Regions from separate parts of the Streptomyces sp. NPDC027185 genome, predicted to be linked through region 2. Evidence: riboswitches for the same ligand, from Rfam matches in the RefSeq annotation. Region 2 holds a riboswitch; each other region holds the start of a gene.
What was found. Region 2 has a riboswitch for cyclic di-AMP ahead of ACZ4M8_RS28215 (M23 family metallopeptidase). Riboswitches for the same ligand answer to the same signal wherever they lie in the genome.
Positions count from the first base shown of each region.

Region 1: it holds a riboswitch for cyclic di-AMP, as region 2 does, so the genes downstream of both, ACZ4M8_RS20380 (transglycosylase family protein) here and ACZ4M8_RS28215 (M23 family metallopeptidase) in region 2, are expected to answer to the same signal.
Region 3: it holds a riboswitch for cyclic di-AMP, as region 2 does, so the genes downstream of both, ACZ4M8_RS28560 (M23 family metallopeptidase) here and ACZ4M8_RS28215 (M23 family metallopeptidase) in region 2, are expected to answer to the same signal.
Region 4: it holds a riboswitch for cyclic di-AMP, as region 2 does, so the genes downstream of both, ACZ4M8_RS09275 (C40 family peptidase) here and ACZ4M8_RS28215 (M23 family metallopeptidase) in region 2, are expected to answer to the same signal.

Region 1 covers NZ_JBVHRF010000006.1:90,593-98,194, reverse strand. Annotated here, with positions in the region: gene ACZ4M8_RS20400 (SurA N-terminal domain-containing protein) at 1-450, shown strand, start outside; gene ACZ4M8_RS20395 (nucleoside triphosphate pyrophosphohydrolase) at 772-1,812, shown strand; gene ACZ4M8_RS20390 (cytochrome P450 family protein) at 2,452-3,750, shown strand; gene ACZ4M8_RS20385 (transglycosylase family protein) at 3,983-4,996, shown strand; cyclic di-AMP (ydaO/yuaA leader) riboswitch at 5,257-5,421, shown strand; gene ACZ4M8_RS20380 (transglycosylase family protein) at 5,426-6,097, shown strand; gene eno (phosphopyruvate hydratase) at 6,636-7,602, shown strand, end outside.
Region 2 covers NZ_JBVHRF010000010.1:184,221-191,822, forward strand. Annotated here, with positions in the region: gene ACZ4M8_RS28190 (SulP family inorganic anion transporter) at 1-187, shown strand, start outside; gene arsB (ACR3 family arsenite efflux transporter) at 232-1,344, opposite strand; gene ACZ4M8_RS28200 (ArsR/SmtB family transcription factor) at 1,341-1,736, opposite strand; gene ACZ4M8_RS28205 (PP2C family protein-serine/threonine phosphatase) at 1,920-3,059, shown strand; gene ACZ4M8_RS28210 (DUF2332 family protein) at 3,225-4,331, opposite strand; cyclic di-AMP (ydaO/yuaA leader) riboswitch at 4,716-4,869, shown strand; gene ACZ4M8_RS28215 (M23 family metallopeptidase) at 4,882-6,090, shown strand; gene ACZ4M8_RS28220 (aldo/keto reductase) at 6,609-7,550, shown strand.
Region 3 covers NZ_JBVHRF010000011.1:67,978-75,579, reverse strand. Annotated here, with positions in the region: gene ACZ4M8_RS28575 (DNA gyrase/topoisomerase IV subunit A) at 1-1,629, opposite strand, end outside; gene ACZ4M8_RS28570 (M16 family metallopeptidase) at 1,928-3,265, shown strand; gene ACZ4M8_RS28565 (M16 family metallopeptidase) at 3,304-4,686, shown strand; cyclic di-AMP (ydaO/yuaA leader) riboswitch at 4,939-5,094, shown strand; gene ACZ4M8_RS28560 (M23 family metallopeptidase) at 5,108-5,884, shown strand; gene ACZ4M8_RS28555 (GntR family transcriptional regulator) at 6,124-6,819, shown strand; gene ACZ4M8_RS28550 (HPr family phosphocarrier protein) at 7,138-7,419, opposite strand.
Region 4 covers NZ_JBVHRF010000002.1:930,458-938,059, reverse strand. Annotated here, with positions in the region: gene ACZ4M8_RS09285 (alpha/beta hydrolase) at 215-1,339, shown strand; gene ACZ4M8_RS09280 (hypothetical protein) at 1,632-1,985, shown strand; gene ACZ4M8_RS09275 (C40 family peptidase) at 2,118-3,260, opposite strand; cyclic di-AMP (ydaO/yuaA leader) riboswitch at 3,269-3,451, opposite strand; gene pcrA (DNA helicase PcrA) at 3,712-6,204, shown strand; gene ACZ4M8_RS09265 (M23 family metallopeptidase) at 6,287-7,602, opposite strand, start outside.

The DNA.
Region 1 (7,602 bases), on a different contig from region 2:
GGCCAACTCATCTCCAACACCGGCCAGTTGAGCCTGGCCACCCTCAACGGCATGATCTTCCAGCGGGTCCTGGAGCGCAGCGCCGACCGCGCCGGGGTCACCGTCACCCGCGCCGATGTGCAGCGGTGGCGCACCACCGCCGAGAAGGAACTGGGCGGCCCGGAGCGGCTGAAGGCCGTCTGGCTCCAGCAGCAGTCCGTCGCCCCCGACGAGGTCGACGCGACCGTCCGCAACCAACTCCTCCTGGACGGCCTGGCCAAGAAGATCGGCGCCGACCGCACCAGCCCCGGAGGCCAGCGCCGCCTCGTCGACAACCTCGCCCGCACCTCCCGCGCCATGGGCGTCGACGTCAACCCGCGCTTCGGCTCCTGGAACGACCGCCGCGTCATCCTCGGCGCGACCAAGGACCCCTGGCTCACCCCCGCGACGAGCGCCCGGCAGGAGGCGTAGCCGGTCCGTACGCGTACGGGGCGCGGCCCCGGCGCCCGGCCCACCGCTACGGCGGGCCGGGGCCGGGGCCGGGGCCGCTGCCGTGCGTTGCCGGGGCGCCGCCGGATCCGGGGCGGCCCGGTCCGGCGCGTGCCCCGTCGCCGGGGCCGCTGCCCGTGTGCGGCACGGGGCCGGTCCGGGGCGAGAGGCCGTCGGCAGGGGCCGGTCCGGGCCGAGGCCGTCGGCAGGGGCCGGTCCGGGCCGAGGCCGTCGGCGCCGGGCCGGGGCGGCTCCGTCCCGCGGCCGCGCGGCGCTGTCAGTGGGGTGCGTTACGTTCGAGGGGTGAACGCTGACGTGCCCTTCGCCGACTCCGGAGCCGCCGGCCGCCCCGAGGGCGGCACCGGACGCCTGATCCTGCTCACCACCAGCCACCGCGTCGCCCCCGGGCTGCTGTCCTGGCCCGCCTGGCAGGCGCTGCGCACCGCCGACCGCGTGTTCTGCGCCGACCCCGCCCACCCGCAGCTGCCCTATCTGCGCGAGGCCCGGATCACGGTGGAGCCCGCCGTCCCCACCGCCCGCGAGCTGGTCGACGACTGCGTCGCCGGGGACCGCACGGCCGTCGTCCTCACCTCCGCCGACGGCGAGAGCGCGCTCACCGACGGTCTGGCCCGCCTCGCCGGCTCCGGCCGCGAGACCATGCCCGACCTGGAGCTGCTGCCCGGCGCGTACGACCTGCCGGGCGCCCGGCTGCTCGACCTCGTCCAGGTCATGGACCGCATCCGCGCCGCCTGCCCGTGGACGGGCGTCCGCACCCACGAAGACCTCGCCAAGTACGCCCTGGAGGAGGCGTACGAGCTGGTCGAGGCCATCGAGAGCGGGGACCGCGAGGAGCTGCGGGAGGAGCTGGGCGACGTCCTGCTCCAGGTCGTCCTGCACGCCCGCATCGCCGAGGACGACCCCGACGCGCCGTTCTCCGTCGACGATGTCGCCGGGGCGCTGGTGGAGAAGCTGATCCACCGCCATCCGCACGTCTTCGGGGACGAGTCCGCCGAGACGCCCGAGGAGGTCCGGGCGCACTGGCTGCGCACCAAGGCCACCGAGAAGCGGCGCGCCTCGGTCACCGACGGCGTCCCGCTCACCCAGCCCGCGCTGGCCCTCGCCGCGAAGCTCGCCTCCCGCGCCCGCACCGCCGGCCTCGACGTCCGCCCGTCGGCCCCCGGCATCGGCTACGAACTCCTGGCCCTGGCCGCCCGCGCCGAGGCCGAGGGTACCGACCCCGAAACCGCCCTCCGCGCCGCCGCCCGCACCTACCGCACCGCGATCCGCGCGGCGGAGGGCCTGCCCCCGTCGGAGGAGCCGGCGCCGGAGGAGATACCGGAGTAGAGGGAAGCCCTTCCCGGCGGGGCGCGGGACGGTCCCTCCCTCGGCGGTCCGCCCTCACCCACAGGGGGAGGCCCGTTCTTACGGGGAGGCAAAGGCCCGCTCTTACGGGAGGCAAAGGCCCGCTCTTACGGGGCGGACGCCGGGGCACCTGCCCGTACGGGGCGGGCGCCGGGCCGCGCAGTCCGTGCCTCCCCGGGCAGCGGTTACCGTCGAAAGGTGCACCACACGCCCGACACCACCCCTGACGCGCCCCGCACCGCCCCGGGCCCCGCCGCCCGCCTCGCCGGACCGCCCGCCCCGGACCGCCCGTCCGCCACCGGGCCCGGCGCGACACCCGCGCCTCCGGAAGCCGCCACGGACCGCGTCCCCTCGGCCCCGGGCTGCCCCATGCACCCCACCTCCACCGGCGCCGGCGTATCCCCGGCGGCGTCCGCGCATCCCGGGACCGCCGGGCCCGAGGCGATCCCCGCATCCGGAGAGGCCGCTACGGACCGCGCCCCCTCGGCCTCCGGGTGCCCTGCGCATCCCACCACCGCCGGCATCGGCACATCCCCCGCGACGCCGGCGCACCCCACCTCCACCGGCGTCGGCGTATCCCTGGCGGCGTCCGCGCATCCCGGGACCGCCGGGCCCGAGGCGATCCCCGCGCCCCTGGAAGCCGCGCCGGACGGGGCCGCCGCCCCTGCCCTCTTCACCTGGGAGTTCGGTGCCGATCCGTATCCGGCGTACGCCTGGCTGCGGGAGCACGCGCCGGTGCGCCGGACCGCGTTGCCCAGTGGTGTCGAGGCGTGGCTGGTGACGCGGTACGCGGACGCGCGGCAGGCGCTCGCCGACTCCCGGCTGTCGAAGAATCCGGTGCACCACAGTGAGGGCGCCCACGGCAAGGGCAAGGTCGGCATCCCGGGCGAGCGCAGCGCCAACCTCATGACGCACCTGCTCAACATCGACCCGCCGGACCACACCCGGCTGCGCCGGCTGGTCTCCAAGGCGTTCACCCCGCGCCGCGTCGCCGCCTTCGCGCCGCGCGTCCAGGAGCTGACCGATACGCTCATCGACTCCTTCGCCGCCCGCGGTGAGGCCGACCTCATCCACGAGTTCGCCTTCCCGCTGCCGATCTACGCCATCTGCGATCTGCTCGGCGTCCCGCGCGAGGACCAGGACGACTTCCGGGACTGGGCCGGGATGATGCTCCGCCACACCAAACCGGGCGGCACCGGCGGCGGTCCGCGCGGCGGCGTCGCCAAGGCGGTCAAGAAGATCCGCGGCTACCTCGCCGAACTGATCCACCGCAAGCGCGCCGCCCTGCCGCCCGAGCCCGAGCCCGGCGAGGACCTGATCTCCGGCCTGATCCGTGCCTGGGACCACGGCGAACACCTCACCGAGAACGAGGTCGCCGCGATGGCGTTCATCCTGCTCTTCGCCGGTTTCGAGACCACCGTCAACCTCATCGGCAACGGGATCTACGCCCTGCTGCGCGCCCCCGACCAGCGTGAACTCCTCCAGAAGTCGCTGGCCTGCGGCGACGCGGACGTCCTCGCCACCGGTATCGAGGAGCTGCTGCGCTACGACGGGCCGGTCGAACTGGCCACCTGGCGGTTCGCGACCGAGGAGCTGACGATCGGCGGCGAGCGGATAGCCGAGGGCGATCCGGTGCTGGTGGTGCTGGCCGCCGCCGACCGTGACCCCGCACGCTTCGACGCCCCGGACACCCTCGACCTGCGCCGCACCGACAACCCGCACCTCGGCTACGGCCACGGCATCCACTACTGCCTCGGCGCGCCACTGGCCCGCCTCGAAGGACAGACCGCCCTCGCCACCCTCCTGACCCGCCTGCCGGACATCCGTCTTGCGGCGGAACCGGACGATTTGCGGTGGCGGGGCGGGCTCATCATGCGCGGTCTGCGGACCCTCCCCGTGACGTTCACCCCGGCCCCCTGACGACACGCCGCCCGGCCGCGCGGACGGCCTTCCGAGGCCCATGAGTTGACGCCTCGTCAGCCACGTGACCTGCACGTGATCTCCGCTACACCGGCTTGTGACGCCCCGTGAGCCCGGTTACCTTGCCACCGAACAAGCGCCCCGCCGCTCGGTGGTGGCCGCACCGGACCCCGGGCGGCCGTGCCGGGACGCCCGGGGCGGACAACTCAACCGCCGCTCGAAAGGCAATCGCATGCGCACCGGCAACGGCAGACACCGTCGCCCCCGCCAGGCACCGGCCCTCTTTGTCACGGCGGGAGTGACCGGCGCGGGCCTCGCCCTGCCCCTCCTCGGCGCGGGCGCCGCCCACGCCGCCGATGCCACCACCTGGGACCGGGTCGCCCAGTGCGAGTCCGGCGGCATCTGGTCCAGCGCCCCCGGCAACGGCTTCTACGGCGGGCTCCAGCTCACCCTCGACATGTGGCGCGACCACGGCGGTCTGGAGTACGCGGCCCGGCCCGACCTGGCCAGCCGCTCCCAGCAGATAGCCGTGGCCCAGGCGATCCTCGCCGAGCGCGGTCCGGACGCCTGGCCGCGCTGCGCCGCCGGCGCCGGGCTCACCGAGGACGGCGGCACCCCCGACGTCGACCCCGGCGGCACACCCCCCGCCGACACCGACGGCAGGCTCCCCGACACCGGCACCGACCCCGGCACGGACTCCGGTACGGACGCCGGCACCGACCCGGGCACGGACACCGGCCAGGACGGGACCCACGCCCCCAGCACGCCGGATCCGGACGCCACCGGCCCGTCCACCCCCGAGGACGCCCCGGACCCGTCCACCACGCCCGACCCCACCGACTCCCCGAAGCCCCCCGGTGAGCCGGACCGGCCCGGCGGCGCCGACCCCTCCGCCGACCCGTCCGGCCACGCCACCGGCCCCGCCGAGCCCTCGCACCCGTCCCGTACGACGCCCCCGGCGGACGACGAGGGCTCCCGCGGCGACGGCTCCGGGCGCCACCGCGGCGGCGGCGATGCCGAGGAGGACGGCGACCACACCCCGGGGCGGCGCGCCTCGCGGGGTGGCGAGCGGACGGAGCCGGGCGACGGCACGTACGCCGTGCGCCCCGGTGACAACCTGTCAGCGATCGCCGAGGCGCGGGAGCTGCCGGGCGGCTGGCCCGCGCTGTACGAGCGCAACGAGGACGTCATCGGCGACGACCCGGACCTCATCCACCCCGGTCAACTCCTCGATCTGGGCCGCTGATCGAGGCGATAGGCGGCTTTTGCCCGTTTTGGCGAAAGTGAGATATGGCTCTCGTCGCGCTCCGTGGTGTCCGACCCGTCCGGGGAAATCCGCACCACGCCCCACCTGCGGAAATGTGACCCCTCTGTGATCATTGGCGGTCAACTGGGCGCAGAAAGCGGGGTTTGAACGAAACGGAGGGTTCTGCTTACGGTCAGCACCGCTCGCCAAAGCGGGCCCTTCGTTCACACGCCGAATCCTGCCGGTGGGCGAAGGTGGTCGACGCGCAAGCGCCGAAGGCAGGAGCGGGGGACCCAAGGTAAGCGCCGGCCCCACCCGTGAAAGCGGGTCAACCGGCTTGGGGTGAAGCCGTGCACAAGCACGGCCGGGCAATCCACGCCGCCCGAACCCGACAGCTCACCTCGCAGGCGTCGGTGAGGAAAACGAACCATGCTGAGCAACAAGGCCAAGCACCGCCGTCCCTCCAAGGCCGTCCGCGTCGCGACCCTCGCCGGTGTCGCCGGCGCCGCCGTGGCCGTCCCGCTGATGGGCGCCACCAACGCCTCCGCCGCCTCCGTCGCCACCTGGGACGCCGTCGCCCAGTGCGAGTCCGGCGGCAACTGGTCGATCAACACCGGCAACGGCTACTACGGCGGCCTGCAGTTCTCCGCCTCCAGCTGGGCGGCCGCCGGCGGCACGCAGTTCGCGCCCCGCGCCGACCTGGCCACCAAGGCCCAGCAGATCCAGGCCGCCGAGAAGCTCCTCGCCATCCAGGGTCCGGGCGCCTGGTCCTGCGCCGGCGCCGGCAACCTCACCGCCGGTGGCCCGTCCCCCGACCTGAACACCGGCGCCACCAAGGCCGCCCCCAAGCAGCAGGCGCCCAAGCAGGCCCAGCCCAAGGCGGCCCCGAAGCAGCAGGCCCCGCGGACCGAGGCCGCCCCGAAGCGCGCCCCGCAGCACCACGTCATGGGCCACGGCAACTACACCGTGAAGTCCGGCGACACCCTGGCCAAGATCGCCAAGGCGCACGGCAAGAACTGGAAGTCGGTCTACGCGGACAACAAGTCCACCATCGGCTCCAACCCGAACCTCATCTTCCCGGGCCAGAAGCTCCACGTCTGATCCCCGCGGCCCGATCCCCGCGCGGGGCACCGCTCACCGCCCCGCCCTCCGGGCACCGGCCCGCCGTCCCCGTCCCCACCGCCGCGAGGCGCGCCGGGACGTGACGGCCCGCCCCTCCCGCTCCGCTTCCGTACGTACGGCGGTACGTACGGCGCGCCGGAGCGGGGGGCGGCACCGGCGCCCGGACCTCGCGGGCCGCGGCCCCGGCACCGTCCGGGTCCCGCGCCCGCCGCACCACCCTCCCCACGCGACGCCCCGTCCGGCGCGCACGTCCCCGGGGCGGCACCTGCTTCGCAGCCGGTGCCGCCCGCCGTGCGCCGAGGCGGGGTTTCGCCGTTCCGTACTCTGGTGCCGGACACACCGTCGTGGCCTGCCCTTTATCCGCCCGCTTTTCCGTTCCGCGGCCTTCGCTGCCGAAAGGCCGGAACCCGGCGTCCGAGGCACCTTTCGTCCCGTACTGCGGGCCGCGAGGCGGTCGAGGACCCGGGGGCCGTTAGGCTCGTGCCGCAGAACTCCAGACACCCATGAAGGAGACAACGTGCCGTCCATCGACGTCGTCGTAGCCCGGGAAATTCTCGACTCGCGAGGTAACCCCACGGTCGAGGTCGAGGTCGGCCTCGACGACGGCTCCACCGGCCGGGCCGCCGTTCCGTCCGGCGCCTCCACCGGCGCCTTCGAGGCCATCGAGCTGCGCGACGGGGACCCCAACCGCTACCAGGGCAAGGGCGTCGAGAAGGCCGTCCTCGCCGTCATCGAGCAGATCGGCCCGGAGCTGGTCGGCTACGACGCCACCGAGCAGCGCCTCATCGACCAGGCCATGTTCGACCTGGACGCCACCGACAACAAGGGCTCGCTGGGCGCCAACGCCATCCTCGGCGTCTCCCTCGCCGTCGCGCACGCCGCCTCCGAGGCGTCCGACCTGCCGCTCTTCCGCTACCTCGGCGGCCCGAACGCGCACCTGCTGCCCGTCCCGATGATGAACATCCTCAACGGTGGGTCGCACGCCGACTCCAACGTCGACATCCAGGAGTTCATGATCGCCCCGATCGGCGCGGAGTCCTTCTCCGAGGCGCTGCGCTGGGGCGCCGAGGTCTACCACACCCTCAAGAAGGTCCTGAAGAGCAAGGGCCTGGCCACCGGCCTCGGCGACGAGGGCGGCTTCGCCCCCGACCTCGGCTCCAACCGCGAGGCCCTCGACCTCATCCTGGAGGCCATCAAGGAGGCCGGTTACGCCCCCGGCCAGGACATCGCGCTCGCCCTGGACGTCGCCGCCTCCGAGTTCTACAAGGACGGCAAGTACCAGTTCGAGGGCAAGGAGCGCTCCGCCGCCGAGATGACGGAGTACTACGAGGAGCTGGTGGACGCGTACCCGCTGGTCTCCATCGAGGACCCGCTGTTCGAGGACGACTGGGCCGGCTGGAAGGTCATCACCGACAAGCTCGGCGCCAAGGTCCAGCTCGTCGGCGACGACCTCTTCGTCACCAACCCCGAGCGGCTGGCCCGCG
Region 2 (7,602 bases):
CGACCCGGAGAAGGTCGTCATCGACCTGTCCGCCGCCCATGTGTGGGACGCCTCCTCGGTCGCCGCCCTGGACGCGGTCACGGCCAGGTACGCCCAGCGCGGCAAGAGCGTCGAGATCACCGGCCTGAACGCGCCCAGCGCGGAGCTGCACCGGACGCTCAGCGGCGCGGTCGCGGGCGGCCACTGACGGGTGGCCGCCCCGGGGCGCGGTGGCTCCGGGGTGGCCGCGCGTCAGGCGCGGGCGGGGTCCTCCGCGTCCGGGGGCGGTCCGGCGGGCGTGCGGGTGAAGTACCGGCGGGCGGCCAGGGAGACGTGGACCAGGCCGATCAGTACGGGCACCTCGATGAGCGGGCCGACGACGCCGGCGAGGGCCTGGCCGGAGGCGGCACCGAAGGTGGCGATGGCGACGGCGATGGCGAGTTCGAAGTTGTTGCCCGCGGCGGTGAAGGCCAGGGTCGTCGCCCGTGGGTAGCTCAGCCCGACGGCCTTGCCCAGGGCCAGGGAACCGGCCCACATCACGGCGAAGTACACCAGCAGCGGCAGCGCGATCCGGGCCACGTCGACGGGCCGGGAGGTGATCGCGTCCCCCTGGAGGGCGAAGAGCACGACGATGGTGAAGAGCAGGCCGTGGAGGGCGTACGGGCCGATGCGCGGGATCAGCTTCGTCTCGTACCAGGTGCGGCCCTTGGCCTTCTCGCCGAGGCGGCGGGTGAGGAAGCCGGCGACGAGCGGGATGCCGAGGAAGATCAGCACGCTGCGGGCGATCTCCCACACGGAGACGTTCAGTCCGGCCTGCTCCAGGCCGAGCCACCCGGGCAGGACGGAGAGGTAGAACCAGCCGAGCGCGGAGAACGCGATGACCTGGAAGACGGAGTTCAGCGCGACGAGGACGGCGGCGGCCTCGCGGTCGCCGCAGGCCAGGTCGTTCCAGATGATCACCATGGCGATGCAGCGGGCCAGCCCGACGATGATCAGGCCGGTGCGGTACGCGGGCAGATCGGGCAGGAAGAGCCAGGCCAGCGCGAACATCACGGCCGGACCGACGATCCAGTTGACGACGAGTGAGGGGATGAGCAGGCGCTTGTCGCCGGTCACCGTGGACAACCGGTCGTAGCGGACCTTGGCGAGGACCGGGTACATCATCACCAGCAGCCCGAGGGCGATCGGCAGCGAGACGCCGGTGACGGTGACCTTCGCCAGCGCGGTGCCGAGACCCGGGACGAGACGTCCCAGGCCGAGGCCGGCGGCCATGGCGGCCAGGATCCAGACGGCGAGGTAGCGGTCGAGGAACGACAGACGGCCCGCCACGGGTGCGGCCTCGGCGGACGTGGCCTGGGCGGTCATACGGCGGCTCCCGCGGGGCGCCCGGCCGGACGGCCGGCGGGGCGGGTGAGGAGGCCGGCGAGCCGGTCCGTCGTCTCGGGCCGCAGCCGGTAGTACACCCAGGTGCCGCGGCGTTCGCTGTCGATCAGGCCGGCCTGCCGCAGCATTTTGAGGTGGTGGGAGACGGTCGGCTGGGACAGGTCGAAGGCGGGCGTCAGCTCGCAGACGCAGACCTCCCCGCCGTCGCGGGAGGCGATCATCGACAGCAGCCGCAGCCGGACCGGGTCCCCCAGGGCTTTGAAGGTTCTCGCCAGCTCCGTGGCCCGCTCCTCGTCCAGCGGGGCGGTGAGCAGGGTCGGGCGGCACACGTCGGCGTCGTCCGGGCCGGGCGCGCCGGGCTCTTGTTTCGACATTCTTCTATATTGACAGAGGTCTATGGGCTGCGGGCCGGAGAGGGCTCCGTGCCTGCCCGGTGACCCGTCCGGCCCCGCTGAACTCGCCGTCCGGGCCCGGGGCGGACAGCCTTGGGAGGCCGAAAGGAGCGGCCGGGAGCACGGCCGGCCGCGGGCAGGTGAGGCGGGAAGAGGCCGGTGCGGATGGGGCGAGGCGGGCGGGACCGCACGGGCGACCGGGAGCGGTGGGCGCGGCGCGCGCAGATGTCGCCGGCCGGCCGCCGGGTGGCGCGCTGGCTGCCCGTGACCCTGATCGTCGTCGGCGTCGTCTTCGACAGCGTCACCCCCGCCCGCTACACCGCCTCACCGTTCTTCTCGGCGGCGCCGCTGGTCGCCGCGCCGCTGTACTCGCTGCGGAACACGGCGCTCACCGCCCTCGCGGCGCTGCTCGGCCAGTTGACGGCGGCCCTCTACACCGACACCCAGGACACCAATCTCTCCGCCACCGAGGTCTCCACCGTCTTCGTCGTCGCCGTCCTCGCCCTCGGCATCAACCGCGTCGTACGCCTCTCCGACGCCCGGCTCGCCTCCGTACGCGATGTCTCCGAGGCGGCGCAGCGGGCCGTGCTGCCGACGCCGCCGGAGCGGATCGGGGGGCTGGCGGTGGCCGCCCGTTACGTCGGCGCGCAGGCCGACGCGCGGATCGGCGGGGACCTCTACGCGGTGCAGGAGACCCCGCACGGTGTGCGGCTGATCGTCGGCGACGTCCGGGGCAAGGGGCTGGAGGCGGTCGAGGCGGCGGTGATCGTCATCGGTGCGTTCCGGGAGGCGGCGGAGCAGGAGGCGACGCTGGAGGCGGTGGCCGGCCGGCTGGAGCGGGCCCTCCAGCGGGAGGGCCGGCGGCGCGAGGGGCTGGATCAGTACGAGGGGTTCACCACCGCCGTGCTCGCGGAGATCCCGTCCGGGGAGCGCGCCGTGCTGCGCGTCCTCAACCGCGGGCATCCGCCGCCGCTGCTGCTCGCCCCGGACGGCGGACTGCGCACCCTGGTGCCCGCGGTCCACGCGTTGCCGCTGGGGATGAGCGAGGTGGCCGGGTGGCCGGACCGGGCGGACGAGACGTTCTTCCCCGCCGGTTCGGTCCTGCTGCTGTTCACGGACGGGCTGACGGAGGCCCGCAACCGCGCGGGGGAGTTCTACGACCCGGTGGCCCGGCTGCGCGGCCGGGCCTTCCCGGGGCCGGAGCAGCTCCTGGACACGCTGGTCACCGAGGTCGCCGCGCACACCGGCGGGGCGGGCGCCGACGACATGGCGCTGCTGGCGGTGCAGCGGCCGATGGAGGAGTAGGACCGGAGGCGGCGGTAACCGCAGGCGCGGCGGGGCGCGGGTGGAGCGGCGTCCGGCGCGCGGAGGCCGGTTGTACGCCGGGCGCGCGGGGAGCCCGGGGCGGTTCCGGCGCGCCGGGCGTACGGCCGCTCCCCGCGCGCCGGGACCGCCTACGGGCGCGGACCCCTACGCCACCCAGTGCAGGCTCCGGCCGTACGCCTCCGTCAGGGCCACCGGGCGGTCGTCCAGTGCGAGGGTCAGCAGCCGCTCCCGGTGGCCGGGGGCGAGGCGGTCGGCGGAGGGGGCGGCCCGCCACGGGGTGAGGGAGTGGTGCTCCTGGGAGATCCAGTGGCCGCCGCCCGGCCGCCCGGCGAGCAGCGCGCGCACCCGCTCCGCGAGCCGCTCCCGGTGCGCGGGCGGCAGCGCGGGCAGCGCGTCGGTGTGCAGCACCACGAGGGTGGCGTCCGCCGGAACCCGGGCGGCGAGCGCCGGCAGCTCCTCGACCGGGTCACCACGGACGATCTCGGGCCGCGGCGCCGCCCGTACCGCGTCCACCGCCGCCGTCAGCAGCCGTGCGCGCTCCGGGGTGCCCGGCCACACCAGGGAGCGCAGCCAGCGCAGCGCCTCTGGGTCGTCCACCGGGTCGAGCGGAGCGGTGCCGATGCCGCCGCGCCAGACGATCTCCGGCAGCCGCGCGGGCGGTGCCGCGTCCGCCGGGTCCACCCGGTCCTCGCGCCCGATGCGGCACCGGAAGGTGACCGGTGCGTCCGGGGCGCCGAGGACGTACGGCTCCGGGGAAGCGGCCGTGGCAGGCGTCCCCGGGGCGGCATCGGGCTCGTACGCGTACCGGTAGCGGTCCGGGTGGAGGGCGAGGCCGGTGGTGACGCCCACCTCCAGGAGGGCCAGCGGGCCGCGGAGGCGGGCCAGGAGGGGCAGCAGGGTGGCGCAGCGGGCCGGTTCGGCGGTCCGGGCGGAGCGGTCCGTGACGACGGCGCGGACCTCGTCCCAGTGGCGGATCGTCCACTCCCGCCAGCGGCCGTACGCCGCCGCCCCGCGCGGGCCCTGCTCGGCGTGCGGCCCGTCGAGGTGGCGGACGGCCGCCAGCAGCAGGTCGGGCCGTTGCTTGTCGCCTGCCGGGAGGGAGGCGGCGAGGAGTTCGCACAGCTCCTGGTCGTGTCCGATCCGCGCCGTCAGCTCCTCGTGGGCCGCGCAGCGGCCCCGCGCCTGCCACCACGAGAAGTCCTGGTAGCGCACTGCCAGGGCCTGAGCGTTGTTGACGAAGTCGGCGACCATGATCAGACGTTAATGCCCTCACGGAGCGTGAGGGTTATGCACCCCTCCGCATAACAAGTGATGCACAATCACGCGGAGGCCGTTTCGTAAAGGGTGGTCAACTCGCCCGTTTTTCACGGATGTTGTCCGGGAAAGTCTTGGCCAGGGAACGGGTTCGGGTGGAGTGGATTCACAGGAACGCTTGGAAAACGGCCGCGGTCTCTATTACTGTCCGATAACGGAGCGCGGTCGTCCCAGCCGTCGCAGAGGCGGCACCGTGCCCCCACGCCGAATCCCGTACGCGCTCTTCAGGCACCCGGACATCCGGGCACACAGGTGGTCAGTTCCCGCTATGGCGTCTCCGTGCACGCCGGTGCGCCGATATTTCGTGAACTGCCGTGATGTGTCCTGACCTTGCCCCGGGCGGCCCGAGCGGCGCGGCGGGAACCGGGGAACCACCACCATGGGGTGAATCGGACGCCTCGGCCAGAGGCCGCCCGTAGGAGACCTTCCTGCTCCGAACCCGTCAGCTAACCCGGTAGGCGCGAAGGAAGGAAAGGAGTGCGCCCCCGTGGCGTCCAACAGGCTTGCCCCCGAGGCCCCGTCCGCCGAACTCCCCCACGGCTTCGCCCCCGGCCTCCCCGCCGCCCCGTCCGACACGGCGGTCTTCGCTCCGGGCTCGTTCACCCCGGAGGGCCTCGCCGCCCAGGGCCCCGGTTCGTACGGCGCGGCCGCCGGCGGGCACCCGCCGCTGGAGACCGCGGACGCGGCGGCCGACGCCCCCGGTGAGTGGAACCCGACCGAAGAGTCCGTACGGGCCGTCCGTGGCCGCCACCGCGTCGCCAGGCAGCGTGGCGGGCTGGCCCGCAGCGGCACGGTCCTCGGCGTCGGCGTGATCGCGGCGGTCGGCGCCGGCGGGATGGCGACCGCCGAGGAGAAGCCGCCGGTCCCGGTCTCCGTACCGGACCTCACCACCCTCGCCGCCGACGTCACCGGAGCGCTGCCGGACGCCGAATCGCTCCCCGGCATCGGCCCGTTGCTCGGCTCTTCCGACGACGCGGGGACCACCACCGCGGCGCCGCTGTCGTCCGCCGGCCTGACCACCGAGGACGGCCGGGGGACGGGCGCCGGGGAGGCTCTGCGCAGCCGCATCCTCCAGCAGGCCGACACCCAGCAGACGGCCGCCGAGCGCGACGCCCGGGGCGCCGCCGAACACGCCGCCTTCGCCCAGGCGGAGAAGACCGCGGCGAGCGACCACCGGGAGGCGGTGGCCGACGCGAAGGCGGAGCGGGCCGAGGCCGCGCGCAAGGAGGCGGCCGCCAAGGCGAAGCGCGAGGCCGAGGCCCGCGCGAAGGCGGAGGCGGCCCGCCTGGCCGAGCTGGCCAAGAGCTATCTGCTGCCGGTCACGTCGTACACCCTCACCGCGAGCTTCGGCCAGGCGGGCGACCGCTGGGCCGCCGACCACACCGGCCAGGACTTCGCCGCCCCCACGGGCACGCCGGTCAAGGCCGTGCACTCCGGCACCATCACCCAGGCGGGCTGGGCCGGTTCGTACGGCTACCGCATCGTCCTCACCCTCGACGACGGTACGGAGCTGTGGTTCTGCCACCTGTCGTCGATGGTGAAGACCGGCGGGAAGGTCGCCACCGGTGAGGTCATCGGCCGGGTCGGCGCCACCGGGAACGTCACCGGCCCCCATCTCCACCTGGAGGTCCGCCCCGGTGGGGGCGGCCCCGTCGACCCGATGCCGTGGCTGCGCGGGCGCGGGCTGCACGTCTGACCCCGGGGAGAGCGGCCGGTCCCCGCTGAGCCGGCCGCCTCCGGAAGCGGATCCCCGAGGGGAGCGGACGGTTCCGGGGGCTGCCGCCGAGAAGGTGCGGCGCCGGGCGTTCCGGCGCCGTGCCGGGACGTCGCCGCGGTGCGGGACGGACCGAGGCTGGCGGGGTGACGCTGTGCGGCCCGTCGGCCGCCGTCACGAAGAGTCGTCGTCGCGAAGAGTCGCCGTCACGAAGAGTCGTCGCCGCGGTGCCGGACGGGCCGCGGTCGCCGGGGCGCGCGGGGTGCTGTCGTGCGCCGGTCGGGGGCCCGGACGCCCGGGGCGCGCACGGTGGCGGCGCGCGCCGGCCATGGCCGGTGCCTGCTCACGGCCTCGGCCCTGGCCTGGGAGGGAAGGCTCCCCGGGGGCCCGGCCCGGTACCGCGCCGGGCCGCGACGTCCCACCCGTCCGGCACACGGGCCGGGCTCCCCCGGATGCCGCGCGCCGGAATATCCCCGCGCCGCGGCACGCTGCACCTACGCATGACCACCACTCGTAAGCCCCTCGGCTCGCTCTCCGTCTCCCCGCTCTGCCTCGGGGGCAACGTCTTCGGCTGGACCGCCGACGAGTCCGAGTCCTTCGCCGTGCTCGACGCGTACGTCGCCGGCGGCGGCAACTTCATCGACACCGCCGACGTCTACTCGGCCTGGGTGCCGGGCAACAAGGGCGGCGAGTCCGAGACCGTCATCGGCAACTGGCTCACCGCCCGAGGCAACCGCGACGACGTCGTCATCGCCACCAAGGCCGGCGCCCACCCCGACCTCAAGGGGCTGGCCGCCGGCACGGTCAAGAAGGCCGTCGAGGGTTCGCTGCGCCGCCTGCGCACCGACCGCATCGACCTCTACTACACCCACTACGACGACGAATCGGTCGAGGTCGGCGAGTTCCTGACCGCCCTCGACGACCTCGTCCGGGCCGGCAAGGTCCGCGAGATCGCCGCCTCCAACATCTCGGCGGCGCGCCTGGAGGAGGCCCTGACCTTCTCCGAGCGCGAGGGCCTCGCCCGCTACGTCGCCCTCCAGCCGGAGTACAACCTCGTCTCCCGCGACACCTACGAGGGCGAACTGGCCGATGTCGCCGCCCGCCACGGCCTGGGCGCCGTCCCGTACTACGGCCTCGCCTCCGGCTTCCTGACCGGTAAGTACCGCCCCGGTACGGACGTCGACAGCGCCCGCGCCGGGAAGGCGGCCGCCCACCTCGCCACCGACCGCGGTGTCCGCGTCCTGACCGCCCTCGACACCGTCGCCGCCGCCCACGGCGCGGAGATCGCCACCATCGCCCTCGCCTGGCTCGCCGCCCGTCCCACGGTCACCGCCCCGATCGCCAGCGCCCGCACCACCGCCCAACTCCCCGCCCTCCTGGCGGTCCAGGACCTCCGCCTCACCCCGGAGGAGCTGGAGACGCTGGACGAGGCTTCGGCGTAGACGGCGACGGGCCCCGCCGGGGCGGCCCGCCCTTTCCGGCACCGGGCAGGCC
Region 3 (7,602 bases), on a different contig from region 2:
CTTGGCGTCGGCGTCGAACGGGGTGTCCACCCCGGCGGTGCGGGCCAGCAGCCCTGTCGACGACAGCAGCACCCGGCACGGGTCGTCGGAGACCTCCAGCGGGACCGCGGCGACCGAGGTGCCGGCGGACTCCAGCAGGACGGTGCGGCGCTCGGTGCCGTACTTCTTGGCGACGGCGGCGAGTTCGCCGGAGACCAGCTTGCGCAGTTCGGCGTCGGACTCCAGGATGCGGGTCAGCTTCTCGATCTCGGAGCGCAGCGTGTCGCGCTCCGACTCCAGCTCGATGCGGTCGAACTTGGTGAGCCGGCGCAGCGGCGTGTCCAGGATGTACTGCGTCTGGACGTCGCTCAGGGAGAAGCGCTCGATCAGTCGCTCCTTGGCCTGTGCGCTGTTCTCGCTGGAGCGGATGAGGCGGATGACCTCATCGATGTCGACAAGGGCGGTGAGCAGGCCCTCCACCAGGTGGAGCCGGTCGCGGCGCTTGCCGCGGCGGAACTCGCTGCGGCGGCGGACGACCTCGAAGCGGTGGTCGACGTAGACCTCCAGCAGCTCCTTGAGGCCCAGGGTCAGCGGCTGGCCGTCGACGAGGGCGACGTTGTTGATGCCGAAGGACTCCTCCATCGGCGTCAGCTTGTAGAGCTGTTCCAGGACGGCTTCCGGGTTGAAGCCGTTCTTGATCTCGATGACCAGACGCAGACCGTGTTCGCGGTCGGTGAGGTCCTTGACGTCGGCGATGCCCTGCAGCTTCTTCGCGCCGACCAGATCCTTGATCTTCGAGATGACCTTCTCGGGGCCGACGGTGAAGGGCAGTTCGGTGACGACGAGGCCCTTGCGGCGCGCGGTGACGTTCTCGACCGCGACCGTGGCGCGGATCTTGAAGGTGCCGCGGCCCTTCTCGTACGCGTCGCGCACCCCGCCCAGCCCCACGATCCGGCCACCGGTGGGCAGATCGGGGCCCGGCACGAACCGCATCAGCGTCTCGAGGTCGGCGTCGGGGTGCTTGATGAGGTGGCGGGCGGCGGCGATGACCTCGCCGAGGTTGTGCGGCGGCATATTTGTCGCCATACCGACGGCGATCCCGGACGCGCCGTTGACCAGGAGGTTCGGGTACGCGGCGGGGAGCGTGACCGGCTCCTGCTCCTGGCCGTCGTAGTTCGGCGTGAAGTCGACGGTGTCCTCGTCGATCGACTCCGTCATCAGGGACGACGGGGACGCCATCCGGCACTCGGTGTACCGCATCGCGGCGGGCGGGTCGTCGTTGCCGAGCGAGCCGAAGTTGCCGTGGCCGTCCACCAGGGGCAGCCGCATCGAGAACGGCTGGGCCATGCGCACCAGGGCGTCGTAGATGGAGGCGTCGCCGTGGGGGTGCAGCTTGCCCATGACCTCGCCGACGACGCGGGCGCACTTGACGTAGCCGCGGTCGGGGCGCAGACCCATCTCGTTCATCTGGTAGAGGATGCGGCGCTGCACGGGCTTCATGCCGTCCCGGGCGTCCGGCAGGGCGCGGGAGTAGATGACCGAATACGCGTACTCGAGGAAGGAACCCTGCATCTCGTCGACGACGTCGATGTCGAGGATCCTCTCCTCGAAGTCGTCCGGCGGCGGGGTCTTCGTGCTGCGGCGGGCCATCGCGGCTGCGGCTCCTTCTGCTGCGTCTACATGTCGATGTGTGGGGTGGGCCGGCCGTCGGTGGACGGCTGCCGTTCCGGCCGGCGGGGATCGGCCGGTGAGTCTGCTGATGACTTTGACGCGGACCATTGTGGACCGCCCCACCGACAACGCCGGACGCGACTCCCCTCCACGGGGCCGTGGCGCGTCCGCCGCCGCTCGTACGGGGGCGGTCGGGCGGGAACTTCGCCAGATGTCGGCGCGGTTGCATACAGTGACAGGACTTCTTCGCAAGCGGATCGAAGGGACGTACATGCCCATGGGTCACACGGCCACAGAAAAAGCCGGCTCCGGCGGCCTGACAGCGACCGAGCACCGGCTGGCCAACGGCCTGCGCGTGGTGCTCTCGGTGGATCCTCTGACACCGGTGGCGGCGGTCTGCCTCTGGTACGACGTCGGCTCCCGCCACGAGGTCAAGGGCCGCACGGGCCTGGCCCACCTCTTCGAGCACCTGATGTTCCAGGGGTCCGCGCAGGTCAAGGGGAACGGCCACTTCGAGCTGGTGCAGGGCGCCGGCGGCTCGCTGAACGGCACCACGAGCTTCGAGCGCACCAACTACTTCGAGACCATGCCCGCCCACGAGCTGGAACTGGCGCTCTGGCTGGAGGCGGACCGCATGGGCTCCCTCCTGACGGCGCTCGACGAGGAGTCCTTGGAGAACCAGCGCGACGTCGTCAAGAACGAACGCCGTCAGCGGTACGACAACGTCCCCTACGGCACGGCTTTCGAGAAGCTGACGGCGATGGCGTACCCGGAGGGGCACCCGTACCACCACACGCCCATCGGGTCGATGGCCGATCTGGACGCGGCGTCCCTGGAGGACGCGCGGGCGTTCTTCCGTACCTATTACGCGCCCAACAACGCGGTCCTGTCGGTGGTCGGCGACATCGACCCCGAGCAGACGCTCGCCTGGATCGAGAAGTACTTCGGGTCGATCCCCTCGCACGACGGCAAGCAGCCGCCGCGCAGCGGTGAGCTGCCGGAGATCATCGGCGGTCAGCTGCGGGAGGTCGTCGAGGAGGAGGTGCCCGCCCGTGCCCTGATGGCGGCCTACCGCCTGCCGCACGACGGCACCCGTGAGGCGGACGCCGCCGACCTCGCGCTGACTGTGCTGGGCGGCGGCGAGTCCTCGCGCCTCTACAACCGCCTGGTGCGCCGCGACCGCTCCGCCGTCGCCGCCGGGTTCGGCCTGCTGCGGCTGGCCGGCGCCCCGTCCCTGGGCTGGCTGGACGTGAAGACGTCCGGCGGTGTGGAGGTCGCGGACATCGAGAGCGCCGTCGACGAGGAACTGGCCCGGTTCGCCGCCGAGGGGCCCACCCCGGAGGAGATGGAGCGGGCGCAGGCCCAGCTGGAGCGCGAGTGGCTCGACCGCCTCGCGACGGTCAGCGGCCGCGCCGACGAACTGTGCCGCTACGCCGTCCTGTTCGGCGACCCGCAGCTGGCGCTGACCGCCGTGGGGCGTGTCCTGGACATCACGCCCGAGGAGGTGCAGGCGGTCGCCCAGGCCCGGCTGCGCCCCGACAACCGCGCGGTGCTCGTGTACGAGCCGACCGCCGCCGACGACAGCGCCGACAACGACGAGGAGGCGGACCGGTGAGCGACGCCACCACCCGCGAGGACCTGGCCATGAGCGAGATGACCTTCCACCCGCAGCCCAAGGGCGGGGCGCCCCGGCCGTGGGCCTTCCCGGCGCCCGAGCGCGGCGCACTGCCCAACGGCCTGACGGTGCTGCGCAGCCACCGCCCCGGCCAGCAGGTCGTCGCCGTCGAGGTCGACATCGTCGCGCCGCTGGAGACCGAGCCGGAGGGGCTGGACGGCGTCGCCACGATCATGGCGCGGGCGCTGTCGGAGGGGACCGACCGGCACGACGCCGAGGAGTTCGCCGCCGAACTGGAGCGGTGCGGCGCCACGTTGGACGCCCACGCCGACCACTCCGGTGTCCGGGTCTCCCTGGAGGTCCCGGCCTCCCGGCTGCCGGGCGCCCTGGGGCTGCTCGCCGACGCGCTGCGCGCCCCCGCCTTCCCCGAGAGCGAGGTGGAGCGCCTGGTGCGCAACCGCCTCGACGAGATCCCGCACGAGCTGGCCAACCCGGGGCGCCGCGCCGCGATGGCGCTGTCCAAGGAGCTGTTCCCCGCGTCGTCCCGGATGTCGCGGCCCCGGCAGGGCACCGAGGAGACCGTCGGCCGCATCGACGCGGCGGCCGTCCGGGCGTTCTACGCGGCGCATGTGCGACCCGCGGCGGCCACCGCCGTGATCGTCGGTGACTTCACCGGCATCGACGTGGACGCGGCGCTCGCCGACACGCTGGGCGTGTGGCAGGGACCCGCCGCCGAGCCGGTGACCGTCACGCCGATCACCGCGGACGACACCGGCCGTGTGGTGATCGTCGACCGTCCCGGCGCGGTGCAGACGCAGCTGCTCATCGGCCGGATCGGAGCCGACCGTCACGACCGTCAGTGGCCCGCGCAGGTCCTCGGCACGTACTGCCTCGGCGGCACGCTGACGTCGCGTCTGGACCGGGTGCTGCGGGAGGAGAAGGGCTACACCTACGGGGTGCGCTCCTTCGGGCAGGTGCTGCGCTCGTCGGCGCCGGACGCGCCCGGCGGCCCGGTCGGCGCCTCGCTGCTGGCGATCAGCGGCTCGGTCGACACGGAGTCCACCGGGCCGGCCCTGGAGGACCTGTGGAAGGTGCTGCGCACCCTCGCGGCGGAGGGCCTCACGGACGCCGAGCGGGATGTCGCGGTGCAGAACCTCGTCGGTGTCGCGCCGCTGAAGTACGAGACGGCGGCGGCGGTCGCGGGGACCCTCGCCGACCAGGTGGAGCAGCATCTGCCGGACGACTACCAGGCGCAGCTGTACGCGCGGCTGGCCGAGACCGGCACGGTCGAGGCGACCGCCGCCGTGGTCAGCGCCTTCCCTGCCGACCGGCTGGTGACGGTGCTGGTCGGTGACGCGGCGCGGATCGCGGAGCCCGTGCGGGCGCTGGGTATCGGTGAGGTGAAGGTCGTCAGCGGCTGACGGTCCGGTGGAGCGGTGGCCCGGCCGGGCCACCGCGGCGCCCGCCTTCCGGTGCGGAGGCTCGGCGTAAGGGGACGAAACGGGATCCCGGGGGCGGTCGTCCGCCCCCGGGATCGCCTGTATGTCCGGTTCTGGTTCCGCTGTCGCGGTGTGGTGTAACGCACAATATGGCGTTTCTGTTTGCCGATTGAAAGTTGCCACGATTAGCGTCATGCGCGCTGTCCGTCAGTAGCACGCCGCAACCGCGGCACCGGACAGTCATCGCCGAGTCCCCGTACGGCGCGAGCCAGGGGAGCCGGGGACCCACATGTCCCCTGGGGTGAATCGGGCGCCTCCCCGGAGGAGCCCGTAGGAGACCTTCCTGCTCCGAACCCGTCAGCTAACCCGGTAGGCGAGAAGGAAGGAAAGGACCAGCCAGCACATGGCGTTCACCCGTGCCACCGGGAAACACCGCCGTCCGAGCCGCAGCGCCCGGACGACCCGCAACATCGCCTCCGTCGCGGGTCTCGCCGCCACCGGCGTCGTCGCCTCCGTCGCCTCGCCCGCGATGGCCGCCACGTCCGGTGCCGCGCACGACACCGGACTGCACCGCGCCGTCGTGATCGGTGACGAACTCGCCGAGCGGATCGAGGCCCAGGCCGACGCGCAGCAGGCCGTCGCCGAGACCGCCGAGGCCAAGGCGAAGGCCGAGGCCGACGCGGAGAAGCAGGCCAAGGCCGCCAAGGCGGCGGCCGACAAGCGGCACGAGGCGAAGGTCCGCGCGGCCCGTGAGGAGGAGCGCAAGCGCCTCAACGCCTTCGTCGCGCCCATCTCCGGCTCGTACGTCTCCACCGCCTACCAGGCGTCCAGCGGACTGTGGTCCTCCGGTTCGCACACCGGTATCGACTTCCACGCCGCCACCGGCACGAGCGTGCACGCCGTCGGCGCGGGCACCGTCGTCGAGGCGGGCTGGGGCGGTGCGTACGGCAACAACATCGTCATCAAGATGAACGACGGCACCTACACCCAGTACGGCCACCTGTCGCAGCTGGGCGTCTCGGTCGGCCAGCGGGTGATGCCCGGCCAGCAGATCGGTCTGTCCGGCGCGACCGGCAACGTCACCGGTGCCCACCTGCACTTCGAGGCCCGTACCGGCCCGGACTACGGCTCGGACATCGACCCTGTCGCCTACCTGCGCGCGCACGGCGTCAACGTCTGACGTCCGCCCGCCCCGCGCGGCCCCCGGAGCCCCGGCTCGCCCCCACAGGGCGACCGGGGCTCCGCCGTGTCCGGTGACGGGTGGTCGGTCGGCCGGATTTCCCGGGGTCCGGGAATGCGCTCACCAAAAGATCTCCATGAACAAGTGAAGGCGGTGAAGGAGCCTTCACCGTCGAATAGAGTCGCCGGAAAGGCGCCGCGGGGCGGCGTTTTCCGGGAAGGACGGTGGAGGCGCCCACGATGACGCGAGGTCAGATTTCCGTGCAGCGCATCTCCACGGCGATCCGCGACGACATCGTCTCCGGCGCGCTGCTTCCGGGCAGCCGGCTCGTCGAGGACCTTCTGGCCGCCCGCTACGGCGTCTCCCGGGTGCCGGTCCGTGAGGCGCTGCGCACCCTGCAGTCCGAGGGGTTCGTCACCGCGCGGCGCCATGCGGGGGCGTGTGTCGCGGCGCCCACCGCGCAGGAGGCGGCCGACCTCCTGGACCTGCGGGCACTCCTGGAGCCGATGGGCGCCGCCCGCGCCGCCGCCCGCCGCACCGACGCGCAGCTGAAGGTGTTACGGGGCGTGGTGCGGCTCGGCAGGGAGCGGGTCCACCGCGGCTGCCCCGGTGATCTGCCCCGGCTGGACGGCTGGTTCCACGAGACGCTGGCGCGGGCGGCGGGCAACCCGGGACTGACCGCGCTGCTGACCCAGGTGCGCCGGAAGATCGACTGGATGTACGTCGTCGAGCGCCCGGCACGGTACGCGGAGACGTGGGACGAGCACGGCGCGGTGCTGGACGCAGTCGCCCGGGGCGACGCGGAGGCGGCGCGCGCCCTGATGGCGTCGCACGTCGCGCGGTCGCTCCCGGCGTACCGTCCGCGCCGCCGCCCGGCGACCGCGGTACGCCGTCCGCCGTGCTCCGCCGGCGCCGGGCGGATGCGTTCCGTTTAGGACCCGGTTTACGGGACGGCGGACCGGTGGCGGAATCTTTTCGGTGCCGTGCGGGGAATTACGGAAATCGACGCGAGCGGAAATCGGACCGGCCCGGGGAATTCCCGCGCCGTGGAATTGCGCGTTTTCCGTGTACGGGCCGCTCGTGCGGTGGAGAAGCGCGCGGGCGGGGAGCGGTCCGCTCGGCGGGTGCCCGCCGGCTCGTGCGGGGCCGCGCGGCGGGAGCGCCCGGGAAAGGGAAGACCCCGCCGCGGGTGACCGTGTCGGTCGTGGCGGCGGGGCGGTGCCCCGGTCAGGGGGCGGTGGGGGCGTCCCGGTTCAGACGGTCTCCGGCAGCTCGTCGAGCCCCTCGGCGACCAGCTTCGCCAGGCGCTCCAGCGCGGCTTCCGCCCCTTCGGCGTCCGAGGCGAGCACGATCTCCTCGCCGCCCTGGGCGCCCAGGCCCAGCACCGCGAGCATCGAGGCCGCGTTCACGGGGGTGCCGTCGGTCTTGGCGATCGTCACGGGGACCCCGGCGGCGGTGGCCGCACGGACGAAGATCGAGGCGGGACGGGCGTGCAGCCCCTCGGCCCAACCGACAGTGACGCGGCGCTCAGCCATGGTGTTGCCCTTCAAGTCGTTACGGTTGTCTAGACCACTCTCTCATGGCGGCCCCCGTGCCGCGGAAGCCCCGCCCCCGGTGTTCCGCGCCACGTCCGCCCCGGCCCGCCGGCCCTGCCCGGGGACGGGCGGCCGGGCGTCCCCGGGCAGGGCCGCACACCGAGCCGGTTGTCGGTGCCCGGC
Region 4 (7,602 bases), on a different contig from region 2:
CCGGAAGGATCCGGTCCGCCGCCGGAGAGGTTCGCGTCACATACCAGGGATCTATCGGTAAAAACTCTGACAAAAGGAGGAAAGAAGCTAGCGAAAAGGAGCAACCAGGACGTCGTGGAACGCCATCTAAAGGCGCGGAGAGCCTGCTGCCGTCGGCGCGGCCACCACCCCGTCGACCCGTACACGCCGTACACGTCCTGGAAGCGAGATCCCGATGAGCCTGACGGGCACGCCCTTCTTCCTCACCTCGCTTCTGCTGCTGGTCGTCGCCATCGTCGTGCCGCTGGCGCTGTGGAGCCGGATAGCGGGGCCGCGTCTGGTGCGCGGCGCCGTCCGGCTGGCCATGCTGCTGTTCGCGCAGGCCACCGCCATCACCGTGGTCTTCGTGCTGGTCAACAACGCCAACAACCTCTACGACACCTGGGACGACCTCCTCGGCACCGGGAGCCACATCGAGGCGGCCCACGACCTCGGGCCCGACGGGATGGGCGGCCTCCAGATATCCGACGAGCCCCGCCGGGCCCAGCCGTTCCGTCCCGCCGACGATCCGGTGGTCGGACCCGGCGTGCAGATGACGGAGCTCCAGGGCCGTATCTCCGGTGTCAGCGGCGAGGTGTACGTCTGGCTGCCGCCGCAGTACCACGATCCGGCGTACCGCACGAAGAAGTTCCCGGTGGTCGAGCTGCTGCCCGGCTACCCCGGGTCGGCCAAGTCCTGGCTCGGCACGCTGGGCGTGGCGCGGCAGCTCCAGCCGATGATGGAGCGCGGGGAGATCGAACCGTTCATCCTGGTCGCGCCGCGTACCAACATCTACCGGGGCGCCGACACGGGCTGCGTGAACATCCCCGGGAAGGTCAACGCCGACAGCTGGCTGACCGTCGATGTGCGCCAGATGGTCATCAACACCTTCCGGGCCGGGGACCGCCCCGGCTCCTGGGCCCTGGCCGGGTACTCCGCCGGGGCGCACTGCGCGACCAGGCTCGCCCTGGCCCACCCGGACCGCTACCACGCGGCGGTCAGCATGTCCGGATACAACGACCCGGCGGGCGAGGCCACCTCACTCGCCGGCAAGGACCCGAAGCTGCGGATCGAGAGCAACCCGCTGCACGAACTGCGGGAGGCGAACGCCGCAGGCCGCCCGCCGCACACCGCGCTCTTCCTCTCCGGCGCCCCCGGCGACGGCTACGAGGCCGGCCTCGGGCTCCAGCGGGAGGCCCGGCGGCCGACCACGGTGACCGTACGGCGGATCGGCAGGGACGCCGGCGGCCACACCACCGCGGTCTGGCGCCAGCAGGTCCCCGAGGTCTTCCGCTGGCTGAGCGGACAGATCAGGGCCTGACGCACCGGGCCGCGCGGAGCGCCCGTGCCGGTCGTCCGGCCTGCCGCGCCGCCGGCCCCGCCGCCCGCACCCCGTGCACCCGGACCTGGCAACCCGTACGGGACGGGCCCGGTCGGCGGCACCGACCGGGCCCCGCGAAGTGGCGCACCCGCCTTCCCTCACCTCCGTGCGGCGCGCCCGAGGAGCGGCCACCGCGTTCCGGACAGGACGGGAACAGGGCGGGAACAGGCCGGGAACGGCCGCGACGAGGCCCCCGGAAGGGGGTATGGGGGAGACCGTTACGATCCGCACTATGGACGTAGTAATCAATATCTTCGTCGGTCTGCACATCATCGGAATCGCCTCCCTGCTGGGAGGCTTTCTGACGCAGATGAAGGCGATGAGCGCGGGCACCGCCCGGTTCGTGCCGGCGATGCTGCACGGTGCGCTGACGATGCTGGTCACCGGCATCGCGCTGGTCGGCCTGAACCAGGCCCAGGGCAGCCCGGTCGACAACATCAAGATCGGCATCAAGCTGGCCGTCCTGGTCGTCATCCTGGGGCTGGTCTACGTCAAGCGGGACGAGGAGAGCGTCGCCAAGCCGCTGTTCGGCACGGTCGGCCTGCTCACCATGGTCAACATCTTCATCGCGGTGCTCTGGGTCTGACCCCCGCCCAGGGGCGCGCGGCGAAGCCCCCGCGCTCCCGGCGCACCCCGCGTACGCCACCGGCCCGGCCCCTGTCCGAAGGGGCCGGGCCGGTGCCGTTCTCCGGGGCGGTCACACGGCCCCGGCGGGGTGTCACGCCGGGCGGACGCTCCCGTAGACCGGCATGTAGTAGATCGACTCGACGCGGACGCTCGCGCCCGGCTTCGGGGCGTGGATCATCTTGCCGTCGCCGATGTACATCCCGACATGGCTGATGTCGTTGTAGAAGAACACCAGGTCACCGGGGGCGAGATCCTTGGTGGCGACGCGCTGGCCGAACTTCACCTGCTCCCAGGTCGTCCGCGGCAGGTCCACCCCGGCGGCCTTCCACGCGGCCTGCGTCAGCCCGGAGCAGTCGTAGGAATTGGGTCCGGTGGCGCCCCAGACGTACGGCTTGCCCATCTGCGCGCGGGCGAACGCGAGCGCCTTCGCGGCCTTCGTACGGTACGAGCCGTCGGCCGGTCCGCCGCCCTGGCCCGGGTCGGTCGTCCCGGGGGAGCCGGTGTCCGTACCGCCGCCACCGGGCTGCTCGCGCTGCTTGCGGGCCTCCTCCTCGGCCTTGCGGCGGGCCGCCTCCTCCTTCTTGCGCTCCAGCTCCGCCAGACGCGCCTTCTCCTGGGCGGTCAGGTCGGCGAGCAGCTGCCGGGCCTCGGCCAGCTTGCCCTGGACCGTCCGCTTGGAGCCGGCCAGCTCGCTCTGCGACTCCTGGAGGCGCTCCAGGCTGCGGGTCGCCTCGGCCCGCTGGTGGGCGGCGGCCGCCTGCTGCTCCTGATAGGCGTCGACGGCCTGCTGCTGCCGGCCGGTCAGCCGCTCCATGAGGTGGCTGCGGTCGGCGAACTGCTGCGGATCCTTGGCGAACATCAGCTGCGCCGTGGTGCTCATCCCGCCGCTGCGGTACTGCGCGGCGGCGAAGGTGCCCAGCTCACGGCGGGCTTCGTTGAGCTTTCCGGTGCGGCGGGCGGCGGCGTCCTGGAGGTCGCTGACCTCCGCCCGCCGCGCGTCGACGCGCTCCTTGACGGCGTTGTACTTCTGGGTCGCGACCTCCGCCTGGTGGTAGAGGGCATCGACCTTCTTCTTGACCTCTTCGACGGTCGGCTTCGGGGCCCGGGGGGCCGCCTCGGCGGACTGCGACAGCAGGGTGACGGTGGCGAACGCCGCGGTCGTCAGCCCGGCGGCCGTCCGGCGGCTGCCGGGCGAGGTGAGGGCGCGGGTGCGCGGCTTGCGGTGCGACGGCAAGGCCGGCGACTCCTTCCGTGGACCGCCTACCGGGTTAGCTGTCGGGTTCGGGCGGTGTCACAACGGAAGGCTTGCCCTACGGCCGGTGCGTCCGCGCGCGGCGGCCGTACCGGTCGATTCACCCCGGTGGTGCTGGTGGGTCCCCGGCTCCGGGTGCCGTGGGGCAGGGCCGGACTCGGCGGAGGCGGCCCGTGCGGACGCTGTCGGCCGCGGGACGCGGGCTGCCCGAGCGTGAACCTAGCCAACTCGTGTGGCTCCTGTGAAGGCAGATGTTCGAATTGCCCGAAACCTTTTCGTGACCTGTGTGCATGAAGTGACGATCGCGTGGGCAGGGCGGGGCATCTGCGCCGAATGCCGGAATCATGGGAGCTGGGGACGGAACCCCCCTCCTTCCGGCCTTTCCCCGGCTCCGGCCCCGACTGTCAGTGGGGCGGCCTAGACTCGGTGGGCGATGAGCAGCCTCTTTGACGACAGCTTCCTGGCGGACCTCGCCCCCAAGGACGAGGAGCCCCCGCCGCCCCCCGAGGACGAGCACGGCCCGGCCCCGGAGGAGGTCCCGCACGACCTCTTCAGCGGGAAGTTCGACGCGCCCGTGCCCCGGGACGCGCACTACCGCGACGGCGCCGCCCGCCCCGCCGTCGATCCGGCCGCGCTCCTGGAAGGGCTCAACGACGCCCAGAAGGCCGCCGTGGTGCACTCCGGCGGCCCGCTGCTGATCGTCGCCGGAGCCGGTTCCGGCAAGACCCGGGTGCTCACCCACCGCATCGCCCATCTGCTCGCCGCCCGCGGCGTGCACCCCGGCCAGATCCTCGCGATCACCTTCACCAACAAGGCCGCCGGTGAGATGAAGGAGCGCGTCGAGGAGCTGGTCGGCCCCCGGGCGAACGCCATGTGGGTCTCCACCTTCCACAGCGCCTGCGTCCGCATCCTGCGCCGCGAGTCCAAGCACCTCGGCTTCACCTCGTCGTTCTCGATCTACGACGCCGCCGACTCCAAGCGCCTGATGGCCCTGGTCTGCCGCGATCTCGATCTCGACCCCAAGCGGTTCCCGCCCAAGTCCTTCAGCGCCAAGGTCTCCAACCTCAAGAACGAGCTCATCGACGAGGAGACCTTCGCCGGGCAGGCGGCCGACGGATTCGAGAAGACCCTGGCCCAGGCGTACGCCCTCTACCAGGCGCGGCTGCGCGAGGCCAACGCCTTGGACTTCGACGACATCATCATGACGACCGTCAACCTCCTCCAGGCGTTCCCGGACGTCGCGGCCCACTACCGCCGCCGCTTCCGCCACGTCATGGTCGACGAGTACCAGGACACCAACCACGCGCAGTACACCCTCGTCCGCGAGCTGGTCGGCCCGGCCGAATCCGCCGCCGAGCTGTGCGTCGTCGGTGACGCCGACCAGTCGATCTACGCCTTCCGCGGCGCCACGATCCGCAACATCCTCCAGTTCGAGGAGGACTACCCGGACGCCACGACGATCCTGCTGGAGCAGAACTACCGCTCCACCCAGACGATCCTCTCCGCCGCCAACGCCGTCATCGAGCGCAACGAGAACCGCCGCCCCAAGAACCTCTGGACCGAAGCGGGCGAGGGCCCCCGCATCACCGGCTACGTCTCCGACACCGAGCACGACGAGGCGCAGTTCGTCGCCGACGAGATCGACCGCCTCACCGACGCCGGGGACGCCCGCGCCGGGGACGTCGCGATCTTCTACCGCACCAACGCCCAGTCCCGCGTCTTCGAGGAAATCCTCATCCGCGTCGGGCTGCCCTACAAGGTCGTCGGCGGCGTCCGCTTCTACGAGCGCAAGGAGGTCCGCGACATCCTCGCGTACCTGCGCGTGCTCGCCAATCCGGAGGACACCGTCCCGCTCCGCCGGATCCTCAACGTCCCCAAGCGCGGTATCGGCGACCGCGCCGAGGCGATGATCGACGCCCTGGCGCTCCGCGAGAAGATCAGCTTCCCGCAGGCGCTGCGCCGCGTCGACGAGGCGTACGGCATGGCCGCCCGCTCCGCCAACGCCGTCCGGCGCTTCAACACCCTGATGGAAGAGCTGCGCACCGTCGTCGAATCCGGTGCCGGCCCGGCCACCGTCCTGGAAGCGGTTCTGGAGCGCACCGGCTACCTCGCCGAGCTGCAGTCCTCCACCGACCCGCAGGACGAGACCCGGATCGAGAACCTCCAGGAACTCGCCGCCGTGGCCCTGGAGTTCGAGCAGGACCGGGTGGCCGGCCCCGCCGCCGAGGAGGCGGACGCGGACGAGCCCGTCTCCGGCGGCACCCTCGCCGACTTCCTGGAGCAGGTCGCGCTGGTCGCCGACTCCGACCAGATCCCCGACGAGGACGAGGACGGCAGTGGCGTCGTCACCCTCATGACCCTGCACACCGCCAAGGGCCTGGAGTTCCCGGTCGTCTTCCTGACCGGCATGGAGGACGGCGTCTTCCCGCACATGCGCGCCCTCGGCCAGACCAAGGAGCTGGAGGAGGAGCGCCGCCTCGCCTACGTCGGCATCACCCGCGCCCGCGAGCGGCTCTACCTCACCCGCTCCACGATGCGCAGCGCCTGGGGCCAGCCGTCGTACAACCCGCCGTCGCGGTTCCTGGAGGAGATCCCCGCCGCGTACGTCGACTGGCGGCGCACCGGCCCGGCGACCCCGTCCGCGACCATGGGCCAGCTGCGCTCCTCCGGCAGCGGCGGCGGGATCAGCTCCGGGTTCACCCCGTCGCGGGCCAAGAGCGGTCCGAGCGGGTTCGCCACCCGGCGGGGCAACGACCGCCCGGTGGTGGCGCTCGCCGTCGGCGACCGCGTCACCCACGACAGCTTCGGCCTCGGCACGGTCACCGGCGTCAAGGGCAGCGGGGACAACGCCGAGGCGACCATCGACTTCGGCGGTGAGAAGCCCAAGCGGCTGCTGCTGCGGTACGCACCGGTCGAGAAGTTGTGAGCGCCCGGAAGCCGTGAAAAGGCCCGGCCCGTCAGGGGCCGGGCCGCCGCAAGGACGCCTGCCGGACTTCGGGCGCCGGACGTCAGTTGGGGTTGAGGCCGTGGCTCTGCAGCCACGGCAGCGGGTTGATCGGCGAGCCGCCGCCCGGCCGCACCTCGAAGTGCAGATGCGGTCCGGTGGAGTTGCCGGAGCTGCCCGAGTACGCGATCTGGTCCCCCGCCTTGACCGAACCGGAGCGGATCTTGGTGCTGCTGAGGTGGCAGTACCACGTCTCCGTGCCGTCGGGCGCCGTCACGATCGCCATGTTGCCGTAGGCGGAGTTCCACTGGGTGCGGACGGTGCCGTCGGTCGCGGCCATGACGGGCGTGCCGTACTGCACGGGGAAGTCGATGCCGGTGTGCACGGACATCCAGTTGACGCCCGCCTGGCCGAAGAGGGCGCTCAGCCCGTGCTGCGCGACCGGCAGCAGGAACTTCGGGCGCGCGGCCTCCTTGCGCCGCGCCTCTTCCTCCTTGCGCTTCTTCTCGGCGGCCTGCCGGGCCTTGAGGTCGAGGCGCTCCTGGGTACGGCTCGCCCGGTCGGCGAAGTCGTCGGCGCCGGCGCTGAGTCCCGCGAGCTGGGTGTCGAGCTTGCTGTTGGCCGCCGACGGCTTGACGCCGCCGGCCTCCGGGGCGGCCTGCGCCGCCTCGTCCTTCTCGTCGCCGCCGAAGCTGCCGACGGTGGCCGCCGCGGCGGCGCAGACACCGAGGGCGGCGACGGAGGGCACCGCGATGGTCAGCAGCGCGGACCGCTTGGCCGTGCGGCGGCGGCCCCGGCCCCGCACGGCCAAGGCGGCGGCCCGGCCGTGACCGGGGGCGTCGTCGGCGGGGCCGGACGGGACGACCGGAACCGCCTGGGTCATCGCGTCGGCGACCGCCGCGGCGCGCGCACCCGAACCGGCTCCCGGGGATCCGGCCTCGGGCCGCGGCGGTTCGGCGGGTTCGTGCGGCAGGGCGTCCTCGGCCGGGGGACCGCCCTGGGCCGGGATGATCGCGGTGGCCGCCTGGTCGATCGCGGGCCACACGGCGGTGGCGTCGTGCCCGGACGCGTCGTGCCCGGCGTCCTCGGTGACGGCCGGCTGCACGAGCGTGGCGGTCGCCGCCTCGTAACCGCCGGTGCCGTACGCCGTCCGGTCGTCGTACCCGGCGGCCTGTCCGTCGAAGGAGCCGCTACCGAGGGGGTCGCCGTAGCCGTACGCGCCGGTGGCGGTGTCCTGCCCGAACCCGCTCGCGTCGTAGGCGCCGGTGGCGTAGGTGGTGTGCGCACCGGTCGGGTAGGCGCCGGTGTCCTGGCCGTACCCGTCGCCGTAGCCGTAGGCGTGGGCGCCGGGGGGCTCGTGGCCGGTGTGGGCGTACGGGT